One region of the Shewanella loihica PV-4 genome, then DNA from elsewhere that is predicted to be linked to it. Evidence: riboswitches for the same ligand, from Rfam matches in the RefSeq annotation. Region 1 holds a riboswitch; the other holds the start of a gene.
The links. Region 1 has a riboswitch for lysine ahead of lysC (lysine-sensitive aspartokinase 3). Riboswitches for the same ligand answer to the same signal wherever they lie in the genome.
Positions count from the first base shown of each region.

Region 2: linked by a shared signal. The riboswitch ahead of SHEW_RS13365 (Na+/H+ antiporter NhaC family protein) and the one ahead of lysC (lysine-sensitive aspartokinase 3) in region 1 are both predicted to bind lysine.

Region 1 is NC_009092.1:888,896-892,311, reverse strand. It holds gene SHEW_RS04030 (succinylglutamate desuccinylase/aspartoacylase family protein) at 1-816, opposite strand, end outside; gene lysC (lysine-sensitive aspartokinase 3) at 813-2,171, opposite strand; lysine riboswitch at 2,301-2,477, opposite strand; gene SHEW_RS04020 (DUF3293 domain-containing protein) at 2,581-3,012, opposite strand.
Region 2 is NC_009092.1:3,044,928-3,048,343, reverse strand. It holds gene SHEW_RS13370 (electron transfer flavoprotein subunit alpha/FixB family protein) at 1-748, shown strand, start outside; lysine riboswitch at 897-1,113, shown strand; gene SHEW_RS13365 (Na+/H+ antiporter NhaC family protein) at 1,192-2,757, shown strand; gene SHEW_RS13360 (M3 family metallopeptidase) at 2,864-3,416, opposite strand, start outside.

The DNA of each region.
Region 1 (3,416 bases):
ACTTATTACACCGCGCAGGCTGAGATAAGCCATGATCCCTTCGACATCAACCAGGGCATCTGCCAGGTCGACATTCTCCTGACTACCAAGCTCCAGGGTAAAGGCCGATACGGGCACCTCAATCTCGCGCCCCTGAGTGGCCAGGTATTCACTCAGCTGCCACCAGGGGCAGAAGATAGACTCATCCATGGCCCCGCCGAATTCGTTGGGGATCAGCAGGGTGTAGGGAATAGAGAAGTACTTGGCGGCATCTTGGTCATACTCGGGGCAATAGAGGTGCTTGCACGACTTAGGGCCGGTATGCAGATCCAACACGATATCCGCCTCATGGCCCATCTGCTGTAGGCTCACCGCCAGACGATGGCCCGTGGTGATCCCCCAGGGCTCATGCAGACGGCTATAGCAACGCTCGACCAGCAAGGCCCTGAAATGGGCGATCAGCTCGGCATCATTCAGGTGTTTATGGCCTTGATACCAGCTAGCAATATCCAACTTATGGTCGAGATATTCACGGTTCCAGTTCACCCCGGTAATGGGATCGAACCGGCCTAGGGTAAACTCGCCACTCTTTTGATTGATCCCCAACGGATTGGCCAGGGGCACTAGGGTGATCTTACCGCGCAGCTCGCAGCTTTCTAGGGCCTGCATCAGCTGATAGATCACCGCATTGCCCTGCACCTCGGCGCCGTGGACGTTTGCCTGTATATAGACACTCGGCCCGGTCAGCACCTCAGGGGCAAACTCAAACAGATTCAGCTCGAGATCTTGGCCAGTTGCGAGCTCGCCAATCTTTAGCGTAGAACGACCCGGCTTCATAGTGACCCTTCAAACAAGTTTTGATGCAGGGCGCTGACGACCTGAGCCGCCTCAGACTCGGCCACCAGGACGCACAAGTTGTGTGGGCTGGCGCCCTGACAGATCATACGTACATTGTGGGGCTCTAACACCTCGAATACGCGGCGACACACACCCGACGTGGTGGCAATCTTATTGCCCACTATCGCCACCAGCGCCAGACCATCTTCGACCCGCACCCGGCAATGCTGCGACAGCTCCTGCAACAAGGCCTCGCTCAGCAGGCTGTTTCCGGCCGAATCTGAGCCCGTCTTATCTAGCGTCAGAGAGACGTTCACCTCTGAGGTGGTGATTAAGTCCACACTGATCTTGTGGCGCGCCAGGGTGGCAAAGGTCTCGGCCAGGAAGCCTTGGGCGTGCAGCATCTGTAGGCTATGAAGATTAAGTAGGGTCTGGTCGCGTCGCACCGCCACGGCGCGATAGATAGGCTCGTCGTTCACCTGATGACGTATCCAGGTGCCACCGAGCTCAGGCGCCTTGCTGGAACCGACAAACACCTGAATCTTGTGTCTGACCGCCGGCAAAATGGTTGCCGGGTGCAGCACCTTGGCCCCAAAGGTAGCCATCTCGGCCGCCTCGTTGAAACTGATCTCAGGGATAGGACGCGCATTCGGTGCAAGGCGCGGGTCCGTGGTGAAGATCCCCGGCACATCTGTCCAGATCTCAACCGCAGACGCATCCAGCGCCTCGGCAAGTAGGGCCGCAGAGTAGTCGCTGCCCCCACGGCCTAACGTGGTGGTGGCTCCCTGTTCATCGGCGCCGATAAAACCTTGGGTCACGATTCGTTGCTCACTAAGCAGGGGCAACAGATGCTCTGTGCAAAGCTGCTTCACCGCCTCTATCTGCGGCTCGGCGCGACCGAAATGACTGTCGGTGCGCATCACCTGACGCACATCGAAGGCACTCGCCCGCTCGCCCTTCTCTCTCAGCACGGCAGCAAACAAGACAGATGAACACTGCTCACCCTGGGCAAGCAGTTCGTCTGTGGTCGCCTTATTGCGGTTTTGGGAGAGCGACTCGCTCAGGCTGGCAATCTTACTTAATATAGCATCGAGGCGGGCGGCCACATCATGGGGCTGACCCAACTCGTCGAGGATCTTATATTGAATCGAGGCGATCGCCTTGAGCAGCTGCTGGCGACGCTCAAAGTCCACATGCTCCTGAGTTAGCTCCACCAGCAGGTTGGTCACGCCGCTCGAGGCGCTGACGACCACCACGCGGGTTTCAGGATTGGCCAATACGATATCGGCGCAGCGGTTCATCGCCTCATAATCGGCAACCGAGGTACCACCAAACTTAGCAACAACAATAGACATTAGCGCACCTCAACCCAAGTAGCTGACGATGACACAAAAGAAATAGATAACATTGAATACGCTCCGAACTTACTTCGTTCGAAGAGCCTGGTGCAAAGATGACGCACCCCAAGACGGGAAACAGCGATTGCCACCAGAAGCTCTCCACCAAAAAACAGGTGACAATCGATGGGATTCAGCCCAGTCGACCGATAAATAGATGAAACCAAACATCTCTTTACCTCGGCGTTAATCTCCCTCATAAACCGTCAACGGAGTTTGGACTCCTCGGGCTTACTACCTAGTTAACGCTCCTCTTCTGTATCACTAACCTTAAGGTCAGGATGCAAGAAAACTATCAAATAACAGAATAAAAAGTCAACGATATTTTAGCTTGTCTTGATGAAAGCCTCTCAAGTTCCCCCGCCTGCTAGCGGCTGATGTCGGGCAGCTCGCTGACCAGACAGACCCGGGCAGAAAACTTGCCCAGGGTGAGCTCGTCATACTCCACCAGACAAGGCACCAGTTGCAGCTCGTCCTCATCGACAAAATAGATGGCGTTTTGATTAAACACCTTGCCAAGATCCACTGCTGCGGCCTTATCGATAGACACCGCCCAGCTCTTCTCCATATGGCCTCTGTCACTGGAGGCACCGATTAGGGCACGATAAGGATATTGAAGACGTTGAATATGACGTTGAAGCTGTTTGTCGAGGAGACGGTTTTGCGAGGGAGAAAGGTGTTGGCCTTTAGGATTATGAGCGGTAATGATTGCAAATGATAACGAAGGGGAGAAAGGTTGTGTAAGTAAGAACTGCGTTTGCTGATAGCATTGCCAAAGATGTTCGCTTGCTGTACTCATCACTAAAATATTCCTAAATTAGATTCCGTCGATTATAGCAAAATTCCTCCGCCTTCCTAGAGGTGTGAGACAGGTCACTTTATTAAATTTTATTAATACCATTAAAATCATACCCTTACATACATAAATGTGATTTACATCAAATCTCAAAGGAATTTTGTTAACATTTCATTTGTTAACAAATGACTAAAACGAGTACAATAAGTTCGTTGATTCACTTCCACTCATCTCACGATGAAATACTTTTTGTTACATCTTGTCGACGACAAGGTCATCAAAAGTTAGTCAATTTCCTGTATAAAATGTGAGCTTAGGCTGATTTAGCATTTAAACTTGAAAATATTACATAGTTAACGGAACTATTCCCAACTATTGTTAATCGAAGTGAGTAACAGTTCGCGTGT
Region 2 (3,416 bases), 2.2 Mb from region 1:
TGCCGATAGCGGCGTTTATGCCAATGCCATCGCCGAAAACCTGTCACAGCTGATCGTCTCAGTGGCCAGCGAGTATCAACACATTCTGGCTGCGGCTTCAAGCGTAGGTAAAGATGTGCTGCCTCGTGTGGCGGCGCTTCTGGATGTGGCGCAGCTTTCTGAAGTGGTCGAAGTGGTGAGCGAAGACACCTTCGTGCGTCCTATCTATGCCGGTAGCGCCATGGCGACGGTTCAGAGCCTGGATAACATCAAGGTGATGACGGTTCGTGCCAGCGCCTTCGATGCGGTAGCCCAGGACGGTAGCGCCTCGGTGCAGACCCTAGACAACGAATATAGCGGCGATGTTGAGTTTGTAACTCAGACTCTGTCAGTGTCTGAGCGTCCAGATCTAGGCGCCGCTTCAGTAGTGGTTTCAGGTGGCCGCGCCATGGGCAGCGCCGAGAATTTCGCGATTCTCGAGCAGCTTGCCGATAAGCTGGGCGGGGCACTGGGTGCATCGCGCGCCGCGGTCGATGCCGGTTACGTGCCAAACGATCTACAGGTTGGTCAGACGGGTAAGATTGTCGCGCCGGATCTCTATATCGCCGTGGGTATCTCGGGTGCCATCCAGCACCTTGCGGGGATGAAAGATTCTAAGGTGATCGTGGCGATCAACAAAGATCCAGAGGCGCCTATCTTCCAGGTAGCCGACTATGGTCTGGAAGCGGATCTGTTCGAGGCGGTGCCTAAGCTACTCGAACTTCTTTAATAAAATGTAAATGCTTGGTGAGCACTTTGGTGTTCATCTAAAATTTAGTGTGATATAGATCACATGGAGCGGCTTTGAGGTAGCGTCCTTAAAGCCGCTTGTGTTTTTATGTGCCTCACGTTTGCCGATAGTGACATTGGCAGGCGTCCTGAGACGTAGAGGTGCATTAAATATCAGTAGTATTCGTTAGGGTGATGCCGTTAAGCGAATATGAAAGGATTTGGTGCCGAAGTGGTGGAGTTGATCAAGGCTTGCCGCTGGGGCTGTCATCGAATAGAGGCAGCACTGCCATAGTGCTTCTTATCTGGATTGATAAGTGGAAGGTATACCGAGAATGGGTATCACTATGGAGCGCTACTGATAGGACAGGTGTAATATCTCATGCTATATCCCACCAGTTCAGTTGCCCTCCATTCGTATTTTAACGAAGACAAAATTTTACAATGACAACTTTGAGTTATGCCGATTCGGCACTTTCTTTGCTGCCGCCCGTGGTAGCGATTCTGCTGGCGATCTTTACCCGCCGCGTTCTGCTCTCACTCGGTGTGGGGATCCTCCTGGGGGCACTGTTAATTGCCGACTTTTCACCGCTGGATATGGGTCAATACCTGGGACAGCAGGTGGTGGGCCTGTTTTGGGATGATGGCGCCCTAAACAGCTGGAACGTTTATCTGCTGGGCTTCTTGATTCTGCTTGGGATGATCACCGCCCTGATCACCGTCAGCGGCGCCGCCAAGGCCTTTGCCGATTGGGCGCGCCAGCATATTCGCAACAAGCGTGATGCTAAGCTGCTCACCATGTTCCTAGGCTGCGTGGTCTTTATCGATGATTACTTCAATAGCCTGGTGGTGGGCAGTGTCGCCAGACCCCTCACCGACAGATACTATATCTCGCGCAGCAAACTGGCTTATTTGCTGGACTCAACCGCCGCGCCTATCTGTGTGATCTCGCCCGTCTCTAGCTGGGGTGCCTACATCATCGCGCTGATCGGCGGCATACTCACCGCCCACGGCTTCACCGACAGCGGTCATCTGAGCGTGTTTATTCAGATGATCCCGATGAACTTCTACGCCATCTTCGCCCTGGTGCTGCTGCTATGCGTCGCCTTCATGGGGCTGGATGTGGGGCCCATGCGCCAGCATGAACTCAACGCGCAGAAGGGTAACCTGTATGACGAGGCCAAGGGCCTGCCGCCAGGAGCTAACAGCGACCTGCCCGAGGCCGATTCCGGCAAGATCTTAGGCCTGTTCCTGCCGATCACTGTGCTGGTGTTTGCCACCATCTACTTCATGATAGGTAGCGGCGCCGATGCTCTGGCGGCGGAGAACCTGCCCTTTAGCGTCATTGGTGCCTTCGAGAAGACAGACGTTGCCTCATCGCTCTTCTTCGGCGCCGTGGTTGGCCTGGCCGCGACCTTGGTATTGGTGGTCAGTCAGGGGCTGGATAAGGCGCTTATCTTCAAAGGCGTGATTGCCGGTGCCCGCTCTATGCTGCCCGCCATCTATATTCTGCTGTTCGCCTGGACCATCGCCGGCGTGATAGGTCAGATGGAGACGGGTAAATATATGGCCAGCCTGGCGACCGGTAATATTCCCTTCGCGCTGCTGCCGGCCGTACTGTTCGTGCTGGCGGGTCTGACTGCCTTCTCTACCGGCACCAGCTGGGGCACTTTCGGCATCATGCTGCCTATCGCCGCCGATATGGCCATGGGCACCCATACCAACATGATGTTGCCTATGCTGGCCTCTGTGCTGGCGGGCGCCGTGTTTGGCGATCACTGCTCGCCTATCTCGGACACCACCATCTTGTCTTCTACCGGCGCCAACTGTCACCACATAGACCATGTGCTGACTCAGCTGCCCTATGCCCTTATCGTGGCGGGGATCAGCCTGGTGGGTTATACCGTGCTGGGCTTCACCGAATCCGTGGGTGCCGGTCTGGCGGCTTGTAGTGCGCTGTTTGTGGTGAGCGTTTTGGTGCTGCGCCATAAGGCCAATCGCCCGGCTTAATTCAGCTACGCCAAATCAAGGTTCATTAGATATAAAAATGCCGCTCATCGAGCGGCATTTTTTTATGAGTGACTCCCCATCAATGGTGAGTCAGTTGAGGCAGGAATTAGTTGAGGCCGCGGCGCTGAAGCAGGGCATCAGTGGTCGGTGCCTGGCCACGGAAGGCCTTGTAGGCTTCCATCGGCGGCACGCTGTTACCCACCTCGCGGATGGTCTTGCGATACTTCATGCCTATTTCGCGGTTGAGGCCGCCCTGGGTCTGCACATAGGCGAAGGCGTCGGCCGCCAGGATTTCGCTCCACATGTAGGCGTAGTAGCTGGCCGAATAGCCACCCGGGAAGGCGTGGGCAAAGTAGGTCGACTTGTAACGTGGCGGCACGGCGGCGATATTGATGCCGTGTTTCTCTAGTGCCTTGGCTTCGAACTCGGCCACATCCTGCAGCGGAGTGTCGGCGCTCAGTGAGTGCCACTCGAGATCCACCAGGGCCGCCGCCATATATTCCAAGGTGTCGAAGCCTTGGTTAAAGCTGCGTGATTTCAGCAGTTTTTGCAGCAGCTCATCGGGGATCACTTCGCCTGTCTCATAGTGCTTGGCGTAGTTGGCCAGCACCTCGGGGTGGGCCGCCCAATCTTCTTCGAAGGTCGAGGGAAACTCGACA